4 regions of the Acetobacterium sp. KB-1 genome follow, and region 1 is predicted to be linked to each of the others. Evidence: predicted binding sites of a transcription regulator. Region 1 holds the regulator's gene; each other region holds the start of a gene.
The links. Region 1 encodes LexA, which represses DNA repair genes until DNA is damaged. Its sites were predicted from a motif close to CNAACANNTGTTNG; they were not measured.

Region 1 (4,538 bases):
GAGAAATCGGTGAGATTCATCCTGTTGTCGTCAAGAATTATGAACTGCCAAAGCGGTGTTATGTATGCCAGTTGTCTTTTGAGGCACTTTACAATTGTTCTTCGCTGGTTAATAAATTTATCGATTTACCAAAATTTCCGGCATCAAACAGGGACTTGGCTATTTTATTGAAATCAGATATTCCGGCTACTGCAGTTGAAACAATTATCCGCAAAAATAGTGGTGATATTTTCGAAAGTATCGAATTATTTGATGTCTATACGGGGGCTCAAATACCAGATGGTTATAAGAGTTTGGCCTATGCGTTAAACTTCAGACATCGCGAACGGACGCTAAACGACAATGATATCAATCCGGTGATCGATCAAATCATTTGCGAACTCAAACGATCATTTGACGCTCAGCTTCGCGAATAATTAATGCAATTACGGGTATGAATCATATATATGAGATTATTATTGGCCTTTTACAATTAAAAGGGGTCGGACGCCAGAAAATTAAGCTGCTGCTAGAAATTATTACCTCGCCCCAGGTTCTTTCATTCCGAGAGGTGGTGGAAATCGGTCAAACTTTTCATATTATTACAAGTCAAATCGGACGAGTTGAGATTGAGCAAGCCATTGCGGATGCCAAACGGCTCGTCGATGAATGCGAAGAGCTGGGGATTCAATGCAAATCCTATTTAGATGATGGTTTTCCAGTGTGTCTTGATTTTAATGATCATCCGATCTTACTGTATTATATCGGAGATCTTGAAATCTTAAATCAACCCAAACGGGCCGCGGTTATCGGTAGTCGCACGCCGTCTCAACTGGGAGCGGATTTTGCTTTTCAGGCCGGTAAGATTCTTGCCGAAAATAATTTTGTCGTGATTAGTGGCCTGGCCGCCGGATCAGATTGTTATGGACATCGTGGTTGTCTGGCCGCCGGGGGAAAGACAGTGGCATTTTTGCCTTCAGGTTTGGTTCGGCTTTATCCGGGTTCGAATAAAGAATTGGCAGAAAGGATTTGTGATCATGGCGGTTGCCTGATCTCAGAATACAATCACCATGAAACGGTTCAGCCTTATAAATTTGTCGAACGAGATCGCCTGCAAAGTGGCACCAGTCAGTTTGTGATTGTCTCTAACTTTTCGCCGGGTAGCGGAACCATCCATACGCTGAGTTACGCTAACAAATACAAGAAGCCGATTTACTCCATCCCGGTTGTTTATGATCAATCAAGAGATGGATTTGAATACATCACTCAGAAGCACATCAACTTTCAGATCATCGAAAACACAAAACTGATGCAAGTGATCGAAAATTATTAATTGATAAATCATTTGTGTTTTTTAAGTTTATTACATATAATAGAGTGGAACACAATTTACCACTTAGAAATTTATTTCGCAGGAGGAAAAAATGCCTGAACAAACAATAATGGAATTACGCATATTAGATACTGAATTTAATTTAAAGGCAAAGGGAAACGAAGAGCATATCAAACTTGTCTCTGATTATGTCAATGCCGAGTTGGAACGCGTCAAGGCGGCTAATCCTTTTACTAATCACATTCGGATTGCAATTCTAGGCTGTATGAACATAACTGAGCGACTTTTTATTGCAGAAGAAGAAATTCGTACCAGTGAAGAAGTAAAAGCGAAGGAAATTGGCGAGATTAAACTAGTCCGAGATGAACTTGAGAAAACGAATGACTTATTAGATGCAGAAAAAGGAAAATATGAGACTCTGGCGGAAGAAAAAGAGTTGCTACAAAAAGAATTAGACGAAAAAAATGATTTACTGGCTCAATACCGTGAGCATTTGCGACAAAGTAAAATTGAAAGCGAAACCAGTCGTAAAACGATTTTAGACTTGCAGAATCAACTATTTGAAAGCCAGATTGAATTAGTAAAAGCAAACAAAAATCATATTGAAAAAGACGTTTTTAAAAATATTGAAGACAAAATGAAATTAGAATAAGATTATCAATTAAAAAAAAGATGTGAAAACATCTTTTTTTTGTTTAGAATTTACGCATTAATCCGGTAACCTTACCTAAAATTTTGATATCTTCTTCATTGCAGATAATGGGGTCCATAGTCTTATTTTCGGGTTGGAGCCTGATTTTATTGGTGTCTTCATAAAAGATACGTTTTACCGTAGCTTCATTATCTTCAAGCAGAAGGACCACAACAATTTCACTATTACTTGCCGTTTCCTGTTTTCTGACGATAATTTTATCACCATCAAGGATGCCGGCATCAATCATGCTGGTCCCCTTAACTTCAAGAATAAACGCGCTATCTGTTCCTGCAAAATCTAAGGGCAACGGAAAAACATCGGTGATATTCTCAATCGCGAGAATTGGCGCTCCGGCTGTTACACAACCTAAAATTGGCAGTGAAACAACTGTTTTTTCATCGAAGTAACTTGATATTGTTTCGTTAGGATCGTGACGAAGAACTTCGATGGCCCGGGTTTTCGTTGCATCCCGTTTAATATAACCCAGTTCCTCCAGCTTTTTTAAGTAAGTGTGAGCAGTGGAGGTCGATTTTAGATTAACAGCGGCACATATTTCCCGTACAGATGGGGGATAACGCTTATCTCGCATTTGAGCTTCAATGAATTTTAATATTGCAAACTGTTTGCTGTTTAAATCCTCGTACATTAGCATTCCTCCAAATTTTTATAACTTATTATAACATATCCTAAGAATAAAAACAAACGTAAGTTCTTTCTATAAATCATACTCTTAGTCATCACTTTCAAATTGAGATAAGGGATTTTGATTGAGAGTATCGCGAAGGGTTTCTTCGTTGATATGGGTATAGATCTGCGTTGTTGAAACATTTTGATGTCCCAGAATTTCCTGAACCGAGCGCAGATCCGCATTGCCATAGCGAAACATCAGGGTTGCCGCTGTATGTCTGAGCTTATGGACACTGATTTCGTCCGTATTGAGTCCACAACTGGCCAGATGTTTCTTTACCAGATGTTGAACTGCCCGATTACTGATAGGAGTATTCTGCTGACTGAGAAACAAATGGGGGGAGTCTGATTCCTGGCGGACTAAAAGATATCGATTGATCGCTTTCAAACAGGCATGGTTTAAGAAGACGGTACGTTCTTTATTACCTTTTCCAATGATCCGCAGGGCGTCATTTTTGATGTCCGTTATTTTTATTTGAGTGAGTTCGGAAAGACGCATTCCACAATTAAGAAATAACGTAACAATGGCAAAATCCCGTTCTTTATGACGACCGGTTATCCCTTTTAATAGATCCACGGCTTCATCCCATTCCAGATAACGGGCATGGCGAGCTGGTAGCTTGGGCATTTCGAGTTCTGTCACGGGGTTGGGAAGAAAATATTTTTGTTTATTACACAGATAATTAAAAAACGAGCGGAGTGAGGATACCTTTCGGCTACGGGCGGCGTCGGAATTATGCCGCTCCTTACTTGAATAGGAAAGAAACGCATAAAGAATACCCAGGTTGACTGCTTTTAAATCATCAAGCGTGACATCATCGATGGGAATCTCATCAAAGTCTAGGGATTGGGGAACCATCGCAAAATAACGCTTAATAAACCGAAAAAAGATGATCAGATCATAACGGTAAGCCTGAGCTGATTTTTCAGAATAACCTTTAATGGTCAAAACATAATTCAGAAATTCATCAATCAATGCGTTTTTTAAAATTATTCGATCAGTTTTATTTGTTGGGGGTGTCATGACAAGTACTCCTAAATTTATTTGGTATTTATGTAGTGCGTAAAGACAAGATCAGAACAGTTCATGAAGGTAACCAGGCGGCTAAAATAGATTGATCTTAGTTTATCACATTTTATTCGTTTTGTCACGAAACTTACATTTCGTGACAAAACATTTTAGTCTCTTTAGCTGGTCTGACCATAACTACAGATCCAAAAAGAACGAAAATTCTGCATAGCTGCTGCAAAATTCCCGCTCTTCAGATTAATAACTGTTTTTAATCTTATTCCGTTCGTTCCCGAACAAAAAATCGAATCGGTGTTCCAAAGAAATCAAAGGTTTCCCGAATCTTGTTTTCAAGGTAACGCTGATATGAAAAATGGACTAAGGTCATATCATTGACAAACACCACAAATGTCGGCGGATTAATGGCGACCTGAGATGCATAGTATAATTTTAGTCGACGGCCATGTTTTGATGGCGGCTGCTTCATCATGACAAATTCGGCTAGTGCTTCATTGACCTTACCAGTAGTGATCCGTTTGGCGCTTTGTGCTTTTACATATTCGATGGTTTCAAATATTTTGCCCAGTCGTTGTCCGGTTTTGGCTGAGATAAAAATGATTGGCGCATAATCCATAAATGAAAGTGCGTCCCGAATATCCCCTTCCATCTTTTTCATGGTTTTATTGTCTTTTTCGACGGCGTCCCATTTATTGACAATAATAATCGATGGCTTGGACCGATTATGGGCAATCCCGGCAATTTTTGCATCCTGCTCGGTAACACCCTGAGATCCGTCTATCAGAACCAGTACAACCTGACTCCGTTCGACGGCAGCA
Region 2 (4,538 bases), 970 kb from region 1:
TTTTTTGATGTGATCAATGGTTTTTTTGTGCTGCCCCTTTTCCCGCCTAACAACTGGTGCCAGGATCTGGAATTTTGTTTTTTCCGGAAGGGTCATGATCCGATCAACAATCTGATCGACGGACTGGGATTCCACCACTTTTCCGCATTTGGGGCAATGGGGAATCCCAATCCGGGCGTAGAGCAACCGCAGATAATCATAAATCTCGGTAACTGTGCCAACGGTGGAGCGGGGATTACGATTGGTCGTTTTCTGGTCAATCGATATCGCCGGAGACAAACCGTCAATGCTCTCCACATTGGGTTTTTGAGACTGGCCCAAAAACTGCCGGGCATAGGAGGAGAGGGACTCCATGTAACGGCGCTGTCCTTCGGCGTAAATCGTATCAAAGGCCAGCGACGACTTCCCCGATCCGCTGAGCCCAGTAAAGACGACGAGCTGATCCCGGGGGATTTTTAGGTTTATGTTTTTTAAATTGTGCTCCTTAGCACCTTTTATTTCGATGTACTTCATGTTTCTCCTTATTTTTGTCACTTATCTTCGATAATTTTTAAGATGGTGGATTTCGTCTCTTAGTTTGGCAGCCCGTTCAAATTCTAGGGCTTCCGCAGCGGTCAGCATCTCCAGTTCCAACTCTTTAATTTTAACATCAATATCCACTGCTTCATCACCAATTACATAGGTATCCGACGCTTCAGCCACCTTGGTTGCCTCAATGATTGAATGGATATCTTTTTTAACGGAGCTGGGGGTAATGTGATGGGCTTCATTATGGGCCGTTTGAATGGCCCGGCGACGATTCGTTTCGCTAATCGCCCGATCCATGGAGGGGGTGATCTTATCGGCATACATAATGACATGACCTTCTAAGTTACGGGCGGCCCGACCAACGGTTTGAATCAGGGAGGTCTCTGATCTGAGGAAGCCTTCTTTATCGGCATCCAAAATCGCGACCAGACCAACTTCCGGTAAATCAAGCCCTTCCCGGAGCAGATTGATCCCCACCAGCACGTCAAAGGTGCCTAAGCGTAAATCCCTGAGAATTTTCATCCGCTCAATCGTATCCACATCTGAATGCAGATAATTCACCAGAATCCCATTTTCTTTCAGGTAATCAGTAAGATCCTCGGCCATTTTCTTCGTTAAGGTGGTGACCAATACCCGATTCCCCTTGTCGGTTGTTAGTTTTATTTCTCCCAACAGGTCGTCAATCTGACCGGCAACCGGGCGAACCGTTATCTCGGGATCAATCAGACCAGTGGGTCGAATGATTAGTTCAACCGTATTCTGACTGTGTTCTTTTTCATATTTGCTGGGCGTGGCGGTGGTGAAAACGATCTGATTAATCTTACTCTCGAATTCAGAAAAATTCAGCGGCCGGTTATCATAGGCCGAAGGCAGACGAAAACCATAGTCGACCAGATTGCTTTTTCGGGCCTTATCCCCGGCGTACATCCCGCCAATCTGGGGAATGGATACGTGCGATTCATCGGCAACGATTAGAAAGTCCTTGGGAAAATAGTCAATCAGGGTATAAGGCGGTGATCCCGGGGGCAATCCGTTAATGTAACGGGTGTAATTTTCAATGCCGTTGCAATACCCCATTTCCCGGAGCATTTCAATATCGTAATTCGTCCGCTGAAGAATTCGCTGGGCTTCTACTAAACGATTGTTACGTGTATATTCGTCATAGCGCAGCCGCAGTTCTTTCTGTATCCCCGAAATCGCCCGTTCCAGATTTTCTGGGGTGGTCGTGTGGTGAGAGGCCGGGAAAATCGAGACATGGTTGAGCTCCCCATATATCTCACCGGTTAAGGTATCAATCTCCGTAATGCGCTCAATTTCGTCACCGAAGAATTCCAGGCGGATGGCTTTGTTTGATGAGGCCGATGGAAAGATCTCCAGAATATCCCCTCTGACCCGAAAATTGTTCCGCTCAAAGGCGATATCGTTGCGGGTGAACTGGATTTCCACCAGTTTTCGGATGATCGTATCCCGATCTTTTTCCATCCCCGGACGCAAAGAAAGCATCATGTTTTCATAATCAAAGGGACTTCCCAGTCCATAAATACAGGATACACTGGCAACCACAATCACATCCCTTCGTTCAAACAGGGCGGCCGTGGCGGAGTGACGTAATTTATCTATTTCATCATTAATCGATGAATCTTTTTCAATAAACAGATCCGAATGAGGTACATAGGCTTCGGGCTGATAATAATCATAATAACTAACAAAATACTCCACTGCATTATCCGGAAAAAAACTCCGGAATTCATTGGTCAGTTGGGCCGCCAGGGTCTTATTATGGGCAATCACAAGCGTTGGTTTTTGGACCGCCTCGATAACCTTGGCCATGGTATAGGTTTTTCCTGACCCGGTTACCCCCAATAAGGTCTGATATCGCAAACCATCCTGGATCCCCTGCACTATTTTTTTTATAGCCGGTCCCTGATCGCCCTTGGGTTCGTATTCCGAGACAACCTTAAAAGCATGCTTCATTTCTTTCATCAGCACTCTCCAATCATTATGATGAACATTCGTTCTATTATTTTACCATAGCTTTTTTTTAATGGCAATCAATAATCCTTCTGATTTAATAAAATCTTAAATTTTTTATCGCATTGAAAAAGCATACCATCATGGCATGCTTGAAAAATTAATTGGTTACGCCTAGTACTTCCAGGGCTTTTTGAAGTTGGACATCTTCTTCGTCCGTGAAAATATTATTCATCATAAAATCAGTCGCCTCAATGACAATATTCGGTTCCAGTCCTTTTTCGTGAATATTATTGCCATTAGGCGTGAAGTATTCAGAATTTGTTACCTTAAACCCGCCACCATCAGTGAGGCTGATGACTTCCTGCACAATTCCTTTGCCGAATGTCTTGGTTCCCACTAATTGTGCCGCTCCCGTATCCTGCAGAGCACCAGCTAATATTTCTGCCGAGCTGGCGGTTCCTCCATCGACCAGAGCCACCATTGGTAAACTAAGCTGTTCTTCCCCATCGGAGGTGTAATCTGTCTTATTGCCTTTTTTGTCAACCGTATAAACAACCACGGTTTGCCCCAGAATACGGTCAGCGATTTCCACCGCTTCTTTTACCCCGCCACCGGGATTACTACGTAAATCAATGACCAGGCCGGTAATGTTTTGGGCCATCAGCTCATTAATCTGGGTTTCGAAATCGTCTGCTGTTTTATCGGTAAACTCGCTGATTTGAATATAACCTTTATCGCCAATCACCCGGGATCTCACGGTTACGGCTTCAATGGTTTTTCGCACCAATTCCATTTCAATGATTTCCTCACCTCTGGCAATGGTAATGTTCACCATACTATCCGCCGGACCCTTCACCTTTGCGACAACCGCATCTGCTCCAATGGTGCTGACATCCTCACCATCTACCTTAATAATCTTGTCACCGGTTTTAATCCCAGCATCATCTGCCGGGGTGCCTTTCTGAGGTGCAATCACATAGGTATAGCCCTGTTCGTCCTCTGCTACCACCACCCCAATGCCTTCATAGGAGCCAGTGGCCATTTCCATGTATTTACTGAATTCCTCAGAGGTATAATAAGTGCTATAGGGATCACCCAAACTCTCGAACATCCCTTTAATGGCGCCATCAATCAGGGTGGTGTTATTCACGTCCTGATAATATTCTGAGGCGATCTGTTCCTTAAGCACCAGAAGTTTTTTAATACCGGCCGCTGTTTCGTTGCTGTCGACAGTTATAATCATCTTATTCCCCAGGAGTACATTACTGGTTGTTGCTACTGCAAAGGTGATCATGTTTGTGATGATCAGCACCACTATTATCACGACAAGCTTTGTTTTATTTTGTTTATTTTCCATTGTCTTCACCTGTATTCTAAATTTTTTTGACTGCAAAAAGAACAGGAGAAAAGAATCATGATTCTTTTCTCCTGTTCTTTTGTTCTATTCTACAACGGTTCGCTTAAAAATATCCTAAAGGATCGACAAATGATCCTCCGGAAAGAACGCCAAAGTGTAAATGGGCACCGGTAGAATCCCCGGTTGAGCCGACGTAACCAACCACATCCCCTTTATTGACCGTTTGCCCTGATGATACTGCAAAGTCACTCATATGGGCATACATGGCTTGTAGGCCATTACCTAAATCTATGATCACACAGTTTCCATAACCGCCATTCCAGCCTGCTGAGATAACCGATCCGTTACCCATGGCCATAATTGGTGTTCCCGATGGCGCGCCCATATCAACCCCATAATGGGTTCGATAATCGCCCCAGATTGGATGGAGTCGGGTACCGAAGTAATCATCATCATAGATCGGGTAATAACCCGGGCAGGGCCATTGATAGGTTCCGTTTGATGGCACAAAGCTTGAGCTTCCTCCCGTGGTTGAACCGCCGGAGGCGGCCGCCTGAGCGGCCATCATTTCCCGTACCTGAGCTTCGATACTCGCTGCATTGGCAGCCTCGGCAGCTACAATGGCCTGGTATTCAGCTACAATGGCCTGGTTTTGAGCGAGTAAACTATCTTTTTGAGC
Region 3 (4,538 bases), 620 kb from region 1:
CTTAGAATCTCGGCCCCATACTTTTTACAGAAAATGCCATACGGCGCTGTCAGGATGATATTTGCCTGACGCTTGATCCGATAATCCACGCCTTGCTTGGGGCTGACATTAAGGATTGTGATTCTATTTGTCCTAAAAAAAGCATCATATTTTTCAAAGATCTTTTGAGCCACTTCATCGTCCCGGATCCGAAACAGCGTTCTGGGCGTGATATAACCATCCTGTTTCAGCCAGACAACTGCCTGTGGCTCCATCTGCCTATAAATCCGGCTTGGTGGATAGAGAACATCATCTTTATGACTTTTCACATATTTCAAAATTTCCTCTATTAGCTCATCTGATTCATTTAAGATTCGCCGGATCTCATCCTCTGATTCCTTATCACTATTGTTCTCTTGCTTCAGGAATGCACCGTAGATACTACTTAGTAAATCCCCTAACTCAAAATATTTCTTAGACAGGGTGTCATTAATAATAATCGGCTGTTCATCGATAAAATTTGACCACTGGTAGATTCGAAAATCGATCCCTGGAAAAATGTGTTCGATTTCTTCCCGGCGCTTCAAACGCTTGGCGTTCTTTAAAAGGTTATCTAGATGTTGCTTTTCTGCAATCGCAAAATGTCTGATGCATTCGGATCCAGTTCTCAGACAATTCTGATTGATTGAATTTTTGATATAAAATACGTTTTTAATGGGCCTTCCACACACTTCACAGGTGACTTTCTTATCGTCCGGGAGCAGATCCACACTACGGCTTGTATCAATTTGCCATTCATTCTTGGCCTGGGTCACGATATCGTTTCGCATCCGGTAGATATTCAGTTCTTCTTCGGTCGCTTTTTCTTTTTTCAATATCTGCTCATCAATGGTTGTATGTTTTTCCAGTCTTTTTTTGAGTAAAGGATAGTCGTTTATCACATCGCTGAACAATAACAAATTTCGTTCTTTTTTGATAATCAGCTTTTTCAAATGAACCTCCCCTTTGTGGTATTGTTTTCATTGTAAGATTAATGAACTGTTTTGTCAAATTATGAAATATATTCTGCAACTAATGCTCCTTACCTTCAACAAACCATTTTGGCTTTTCATAATAGACATAGACGTCTTTATTTTTAATTCGACAAAGATACCGGGTTCCCTGTCCGCCGACCTTCAAAGACGATCTAGGCCGGATATCAAAGATAAAGTCAATATCAAACTCTCGACCATCTTCCCACAATATCTTCATCGGAATGATCTTTCCATCTTTTTCAAATTTTGCAATCACCGGCACAAATTTCTTCTCCGCCATAAATAACTCCTTTTAAAAATATGAAATGGGATAGATAACATGATCTTTCTTAGCATCCAGGCACCCCATCGGATCGTCAATCGTAACAGCCCGTCGCACCGCCAGATTACCAAAGCGTTTTTTCAAGCCATCCACGGTATCATCCAGTCTTGCCTGTCGTACCCGTAATTCCTCATTGCCAAATACATCCAGTTGAATGGGTGTTGAATCCGGTACCAAGTCTGTAACCCTCACGCCCATGGAGCGGATGTCCGAGCTGAAATCATAGTTTCTTACAAACAGATCTATGGCTGCTCTGGCAATTTCATTGGTCAGATCCGATGGCTTCTGGAGCTTCATTTGCCTGGTAAAGCTGTGAAGCTCTTTATTTCGAACATGAATGGCCACAGTTTGACAATAACAGCCAGTTTCCCTTAAACGCATGGCCACGCTTTCGGTCAGCATATAAATGATGATCTTGACGTCCTTCAGATTGGTTAAGTCCCTGGGTGTCGTAATACTGTTGCCAATGCTTTTAATCAGCCGTTCATTGCCATTGTAATGCTCATCAAAGCTCTTAACCGGGCTATCATCAAGACCATTGGCAAACCGCCATAGAACCACCCCCATCTTTCCAAACACATGAACCAGAAAATCCAAATTGCTCTCGGCTAATTGGCCGATTGTATAAATCCCATATTTCAAGAGTTTATTCTTGGTGGATCGACCAACATAGAGTAAATCTTCTGCTGGCTTCTCCCAGACGATTTTCTTATAATTATCTCGATTAATTACTGTGATCGCATTGGGTTTTTTATAGTCAGAACCAAACTTGGCAAAAATCTTATTCCAGGACACTCCGATTGATACCGTCACTCCCAGCTCGTCTTGAATTTCACGACTGATTTTTCTGGCAATTTCTTCCCCGCTACCATGAACCTTAACGCTATTCGTGACGGAGATCCAACTTTCGTCCAAACCATAAGGCTCCACCTGATCCGAGTAGCGGTTATAAATCTGCCTGGATAACTTTGAATATCGGAGGTACCGTTCATAATTTGGTGCCACGATTACCAAACCAGGGCACTTTTCCCGGGCTTGCCACAAGGCTTCGCCGGTCTTGACCCCGGCTTTCTTGGCTTTTTCATTCTTGGCCAGGATGATCCCATGGCGTTTTTCCGGATTACCGCCCACGGCCACCGGCTTATCTCTGATCTCCGGATTATACAAACACTCCACTGCTGCATAAAACGAATTCATATCGCTATGCAGAATAACACGATCCAATTTTTACCACCCCCATTAAAACACCAACTAAAGAATAGAACGCTTGTTCTTTTTATGATATACCTTTTTATGAGCTATCGTCAAGATATTTTTCATGAATATTCTTTTTTGACAATCGGATTTTTATTGTACTCCTGTTTCCCAAGGAAACGAAATTCGATGAATAACTGCTTCAAATCTGTGGTTACTTGCTCACCAAAAAAAACGTGCTGTTTTTACCGCAGCACGCCTGACAATTTCTTTCTTTCTATTAAAACTAAAACATCTTGACTCAATTCACAAAATATTAACATAGAGAAGCATTCCTAAGATCATTTATTCAATATCACCTGCTTTTATTTTCTCTAGCTTCAAACTCGCATTCTTTGTTTTAAATTCATAAGAATCGCCCAATTCTACTTGATCAACCGATTTTAATGTGGGTGGAACAAAAAATCCTCCGGTTAGCTGTGCTAATTGGATCAATGGCTTAAGTCCAGTTTTAGCAATGATTTTTGTTGAAATTCCAGAACTGTATGATTCATTTGCATTGATCTTGCCATCCAGAAAATCGGCTTTGAGTTGAGGAATCGGTATATTTGCACCAAGCGGAACGGCAACTTCAAAAGCTATTTCAGATTCATTGTTATCTGCCAGAACAACTGTTGATCTTTCTACTTCCAAGTATTCGGTAATGATATAATAACTTTTATCCCATTCGTTATTATTATATAGCTCAATAATTTTGTTTTCTAATTCCAGATAATTATCGATTATAGAAGATTTGCACTCATTAAAAGAAAAGAATACATTTGAAGAATCGCCAAAAGCAATTTTTAGGTTTGCTTCAAACATGCCAGGTACAGTCACACTGGGAGCCAAAGATGCACTAAAATCTATATCTAGTTTAAAATCAATTTTATCAAATCCTTCTCCGGTCAATTTTTTTATTTTAAGACCATACTTTTTTATATTACCTTTTCTTTTGAATCGTCCATTTTCAAGTGATCCAAAATCCCCCAGCGATATTGGATAATCCGGTGGAAATACCGGATAATAGTCATACTCATTTTTAACAATATTCGCATACCTTTCAAATACTGAACTCATTTCTAATTCACCTCTCAAAAATTTTTTTCATCCTAAACCCGATTCGTGTCTATATCCAAATGTCGAAACATATTATTTTCATCACTTTTCTTACTGATATACCTCCTTTGTGGCTGTTATTCTTACTAATAACCCCTTTTTGACACGTCTAAACACAGCGATTCATTTTTCTTATCAATAACCTCCTTGATTGTTTTCTGTTTCCCGAGGAAACAGATTTACCATATGTACCCATGTTGAAAAGTTTGTGATTGCGATCAAAACACTTTTATTTTTTTTTCAATCACTAAAAAAGGGCGTAGAAATCCTGAATGCAAAAAAGCATAAAGCTTGTCATTTCTACGTCTTTAATAAAAAGTCTGCTGGATAGGTGGTTTTTTCATGACCACTGGATTCTCATTATCCTTCGTCCAAACTACAAAGGTGACTATCACCTTAACGAATCCAAAATCTCTCCCGAAGTTTCCCCCGAACCGTGATTATTTTACTTGGGTTTACGTTCTCATCCCCAATGACGACATTCTAATGCAGCAGCACATTAAAAGGCCGAATAGATTTATTATTTAGGCTCTACCACACCACGCTTCTGTTTTCGGTGGTCTAACGTTGTCCCCACCCTCATTATTTATCTGTCCGATCCTTCTTAAATCAAATTTTAAGCACAACAAAAAGGGTGTGCAGCAATCACACGACTACTACACACCCCTTTGTTATTGAAAAGAAATATTCAGCTTGCAAAGAATTTCAATGATTCTACTTCTACTATCGGATCCAACCAGCTTGCTCATGCAGGAGCTGGTTGACGGTTTTGCTACTTCTTGACTAGTCGATTTTCCCATCCGGTTTCTTCGATTCCTTTCTATTAAGATCATTGCTTGATTCAAATTATT
Region 4 (4,538 bases), 560 kb from region 1:
CGAAACCTACCCGGAGATCATCACCATCCGGCAATCCCCTGAAATGAACGAGGCCGACCGCGAGCTATTCCTGAATCAGTTCCGACCGAAACCCGGCACTACCCAGGTCGGCATGCTGGGCTTCGGGGTGCTGGGCGGGATCTTTTCCGAAGGGGTGGATTTAAAGCACGAGGGACTCATCGGCGCCATTATTGTAGGTGTGGGTCTGCCTCAAATCTGTTTTGAGCGTGATATCATCCGCGATTATTTTAATGAAAAGAACAACGCCGGCTATGAATATTCCTACCTCTACCCCGGGATGAACAAGGTGCTTCAGGCCGCTGGACGGGTGATCCGAACCGAAACTGACCGGGGGGTGATCGTCCTCATCGATGAGCGGTTTGGTAGCCTCAGCTATCGCCAACTGTTTCCCCGTGAGTGGTTTCCCCACCGCCGGATTCGGACTGAGGCCGAGCTAAAAAAGGGTTTGCAGGATTTCTGGGCCATGCCCGAACCCCAAATTTGACGTAAAAAACATCTGCTGTCGTACTACGACAGCAGATGTCTGATGACCATGACAGGATGATAAAAAATCATCCGCGGTCCGCTAAAACCCATCACTTCTCGAATTTTCACCTGATTCTCTTTATTATAGCAGTGGCTTGGACACTGACTGCAAAAACCCTTGTTTTCGCCATAGTGGCAATGATCCAGACGGTTCAAGGCATAGCTTAACAGAGCCTGGCACTCATCACACAGATCCTGCGAACGATGTTTTTTACGGCAATAGATTCTTACCATCAAGGTGAGGATTCTTCTTTCCTTGTCTATTTTTCGCATCATGCTTTATTCCCTATCTTTCCTTGCCCTCCACAAACCATTTGGGTGCTTCATAATAGAGACAGACCTCTTTATTCTGAATCCGGCAGGTGTAGCGAATTCCCTGTCCGCCGACCTTCAGGGAAACACCCGGGCGCATATCCAAAACCCGGTCGATTATAAAAACCCGACCATCCTCCCATAAAACCTTTAAAGGAATAATTTTTCCATCTTCTTCAAATTTTGCAATCACCTGGACAAACTTTTTAATAGCCATTCTTCTCTAACACCTCCTTTAAAAGTAACCAATCGGATGGATAATGTGGTCTTTTTTGGGGTCCAGGCAGCTCATCTGATCCCCGATGGTGACCGCCCGCCGCACCGCCAGATTACCAAAACGCTTGCGCAAGTCATCGACGGTCTCATCAAGCCGAGCCTGCCGCACCCGGAGTTCTTCATTGCCAAACAGATCGAGCTGAATCGGGGTTGAATCCGGTACCAGATCGGTGACCCGCACCCCCATGGAGCGGATATCCGAGCTAAAATCATAATTGTTTTCAAACAGCGCGATGGCCGCTTCCGCTATTTCCCGGGTCAGATCCGAGGGCTTGGCCAATTTCAACTGCCGGGTGAAGCTGTGTAATTCTTTGTTTCTTACATGGATGGCCACGGTCAGGCAATAGCAGCCGGTTTCCCGTAACCGCATGGCCACACTTTCGGTAAGCATGTAGATGATAAATTTCACATCCTTCAGGTCTTTTAAATCCCGGGGAGTGGTGATACTGTTGCCAATGCTTTTAAGGATCCGTTCATTGCCGTTATAATGCTCGTCAAAGGATTTGACCGGGCTATCGTCCAACCCATTGGCAAACCGCCATAACACGGCACCCATTTTGCCAAATTGAAGCACCAGAAAATCCAGGGACGTTTTTGCCAATTGTCCGATTGTATAGATGCCATATTTCATCAATTTTTTCTTGGTTGAGCGGCCCACATAGAGGAGATCCCCGACCTCCTGCTGCCAGACAATTTTTTTATAATTATCCCGGGTAATCACGGTGATGGCATTGGGTTTCTTGTAGTCCGAACCAAACTTGGCAAAGATCTTATTCCAGGAAACCCCAATGGACACCGTGATTCCCAAATCTTCCTGAATATCCCGGTTGATTTTTTCGGCAATCACTGAGCCGTTGCCGTGAATCCGGGCACTGTTAGTGACATCCAGCCAGGCTTCATCCAGGCCGAAAGGCTCCACCTGATCGGAATAGCGATTGTAAATCTTGCGGGCCAGCCGAGAGAAGCGCAGATACAATTCATAGTTAGGGGCCCGGACCACCAACTCGGGACATTTTGCCCGGGCCTGCCATAGCACTTCCCCGGTTTTGACGCCAGCTTCCTTGGCTTTCTGGTTCTTGGCCAAAATAATCCCATGGCGCTTCTCCGGATTTCCCCCTACCGCCACCGGGAGATTTCTGATTTCGGGATGATATAAACATTCCACATTGGCATAAAAACTGTTTATATCCGAGTGTAAAATAATCCGTTCCATGGCTCACCTTTTTTAATCTACCTCATTCAAATTAGTACATATGTTCTATTGGTATTCTATACCCACTGGCACTCTTTGTCAATGCCTAAATTCTTAACCTCACCAAATCCCTCTTAGCGTCATTTTTATTTCATGTCCAAATTGTAACATCGCTGTTTGTATACCACTTTCAACTTATCCGAAGATTAGGTGAAGGCTTACTGTTTTCGGGACAAAAGAAAAAACAGAGGGTATGATCCTCTGTTTTAAGAAATTTGTACGCTTACTCGTTTGCAGTTTCCAATCAATCGGAGCACCACTGCCAGCTAACATTTGTGATAGAGTAAACAACGGTCGCTAAACCCTGCTGGCGGTATTCCTAGCCCCTGATTCAGTCTGGCCCAATAATTGACACTGGCAATGGTACTTGCCAACATAACGATTTCGGCTTCGGTAAATTCACAGGTCAGATTTTTAATGAATTGACCAGATAGATCGGGCGGGGTACGTGACAGACTGATGGCGTACTCCAGTGCCAGCAGCTCACGCAGGCTAAATGTATCAACAGACTGCACCTTCCGACGCCCCTGTAAGACTGCCAACTCGTCATCCGTTATCCCATTTTTAAGGATCCCGACGGCGTTCATGTCAATACAAAATGAGCAGGAGCAGATTAACGAGGCCTGGAGCCTAACTAGATTGAGTAGCCGCATCTCCTGATTATTCTTCCCTTTTGCAGTCATCATCTCCAAAACACCGGAACCAATGGCCGCTCTGGGATACCAGGTTAACATCCGGGCCGGCATCAAGTCTTTACCAGTTTCTTTTTTGGCGATGTACAATCCGATCCGAAGTAACAACGGTATTCTTTTCGGTGCTTTTATAAATGCTTTTGGTATTCCATTATTGCTATTTTTTTCTTTTTTACCCGTATTTTTCATTTTCCCCTCCGTTTATCTTTATATCGACTGTATACCATCATTATAACCAATTAAACACTGATCATAATCCGACTCCCAGAAACGAAAACAGCCGGAGAAAATTCTCCGGCTGTTGCTAGGTTTTCTTTTATGATGGATTGGTTTAATCAGGGTGTAAATTATTCTCCAGCACTAACTATTTTCCGGCATTGATCAGATCAATTTCCGTAGTAATCGCTTCATAAACGCCGGGGTAAACACTACCGGGACCACCTTGGGTAATACAAGGGATATAATAGTGTTTACCGCATCGGGCGACGGCTTTGCGCACTTCGGCGCCAACACTTTCCTGGGTCCAGTTTTCATCATCAATCAGGGAGTTGTCGATATCGCCCATGAACGAGATCTGGCCGCCGTACTTTTTAATGAGGTCGGGAACATTATTATTAGAAATACAGCCCTGCCAGATATCGATTCCCATTTCGATCATCAGTGGTACCAGATTGGCGGCATAGGAATCGCTGTGATGGACCACTAGCTCAACACCGTTAGCCTTATAAAAGCCGTAGATTTTTTTGTAAGCCGGTACGATAAACTCGGCAAACATTTCCGGTGCCATAAACGAGTTCAGAGAACTGCCCCAATCGTCATGATGGAACAGACAATCTGGTTTGTAATATTTGATCAATTCCGCGGCATAACGAAGTTCATATTCAACAATGTAATCAATTAAGGCATGCATTTCTTCCGGTTCCTCATAAAAACCCATCAGACAATCTTCCATCCCCATTAAATGATGGCATTGTTCAAAGACTCCCGGAGCCACAAAGACGGTGGCGAATACCTCGTTACGGTCAATTGCTTCAATGGCTGGTAAAAACGGGGCCCAGGCTTCGGCTGGTAAATCTGTTTTAGGGGCCTTAACAACGTCCCGCCATTTTGTAATATCCTGGAGCACCTTGTGTTCCTTATCGTGTAAGGGAAATGCTCCGGGGGTTCCCGCTGGCCAGGCAAAGGTAATGCCCCAGGCATTCTTTGCCGGTTCGCCACCAGGCATGGGAAAAGCGCCTTGTCCGGTAATCGGATCACCCATTATCATTCCGTAAATGGCATCGGTACACACAAAGGCCTCATACTGATTGACAAAGCGGTCCGGATTGCCACCTTTAATCGTTTCCAATAGGTTCTGTCGTTTCGTTAGCATAAATCATTTCCTCCTAAAAATAGTAGCGTTACACAATTTAAATGCGTATATATTTGTAAAATGAATTATATCACTAGTTTCAAAGAAT

Region 2: uvrB (excinuclease ABC subunit UvrB) is a predicted target of LexA. The motif match lies at 2,534-2,547, and genes of this name have one in related genera.
Region 3: dinB (DNA polymerase IV) is a predicted target of LexA. The motif match lies at 2,596-2,609, and genes of this name have one in related genera.
Region 4: dinB (DNA polymerase IV) is a predicted target of LexA. The motif match lies at 2,381-2,394, and genes of this name have one in related genera.

What each region holds. Positions count from the first base shown of each region.
Region 1 covers NZ_CP030040.1:575,146-579,683, forward strand. Annotated here, with positions in the region: gene pheT (phenylalanine--tRNA ligase subunit beta) at 1-416, shown strand, start outside; gene DOZ58_RS02700 (DNA-processing protein DprA) at 434-1,312, shown strand; gene zapA (cell division protein ZapA) at 1,404-1,964, shown strand; gene lexA (transcriptional repressor LexA) at 2,008-2,652, opposite strand; gene DOZ58_RS02715 (tyrosine recombinase XerC) at 2,737-3,717, opposite strand; gene der (ribosome biogenesis GTPase Der) at 3,980-4,538, opposite strand, start outside.
Region 2 covers NZ_CP030040.1:1,540,176-1,544,713, forward strand. Annotated here, with positions in the region: gene uvrA (excinuclease ABC subunit UvrA) at 1-513, opposite strand, end outside; gene uvrB (excinuclease ABC subunit UvrB) at 535-2,511, opposite strand; gene DOZ58_RS07110 (S41 family peptidase) at 2,660-3,859, opposite strand; gene DOZ58_RS07115 (murein hydrolase activator EnvC) at 3,963-4,538, opposite strand, start outside.
Region 3 covers NZ_CP030040.1:3,945,376-3,949,913, reverse strand. Annotated here, with positions in the region: gene DOZ58_RS18250 (hypothetical protein) at 1-971, opposite strand, end outside; gene DOZ58_RS18245 (hypothetical protein) at 1,051-1,293, opposite strand; gene dinB (DNA polymerase IV) at 1,306-2,559, opposite strand; gene DOZ58_RS18235 (hypothetical protein) at 2,875-3,648, opposite strand; partial or broken gene DOZ58_RS19365 (DEAD/DEAH box helicase family protein) at 4,534-4,538, opposite strand, start outside.
Region 4 covers NZ_CP030040.1:19,405-23,942, reverse strand. Annotated here, with positions in the region: gene DOZ58_RS00120 (ATP-dependent DNA helicase) at 1-505, shown strand, start outside; gene DOZ58_RS00115 (nitrous oxide-stimulated promoter family protein) at 529-822, opposite strand; gene DOZ58_RS00110 (hypothetical protein) at 833-1,075, opposite strand; gene dinB (DNA polymerase IV) at 1,094-2,347, opposite strand; gene DOZ58_RS00100 (carboxymuconolactone decarboxylase family protein) at 2,653-3,267, opposite strand; gene DOZ58_RS00095 (uroporphyrinogen decarboxylase family protein) at 3,443-4,450, opposite strand.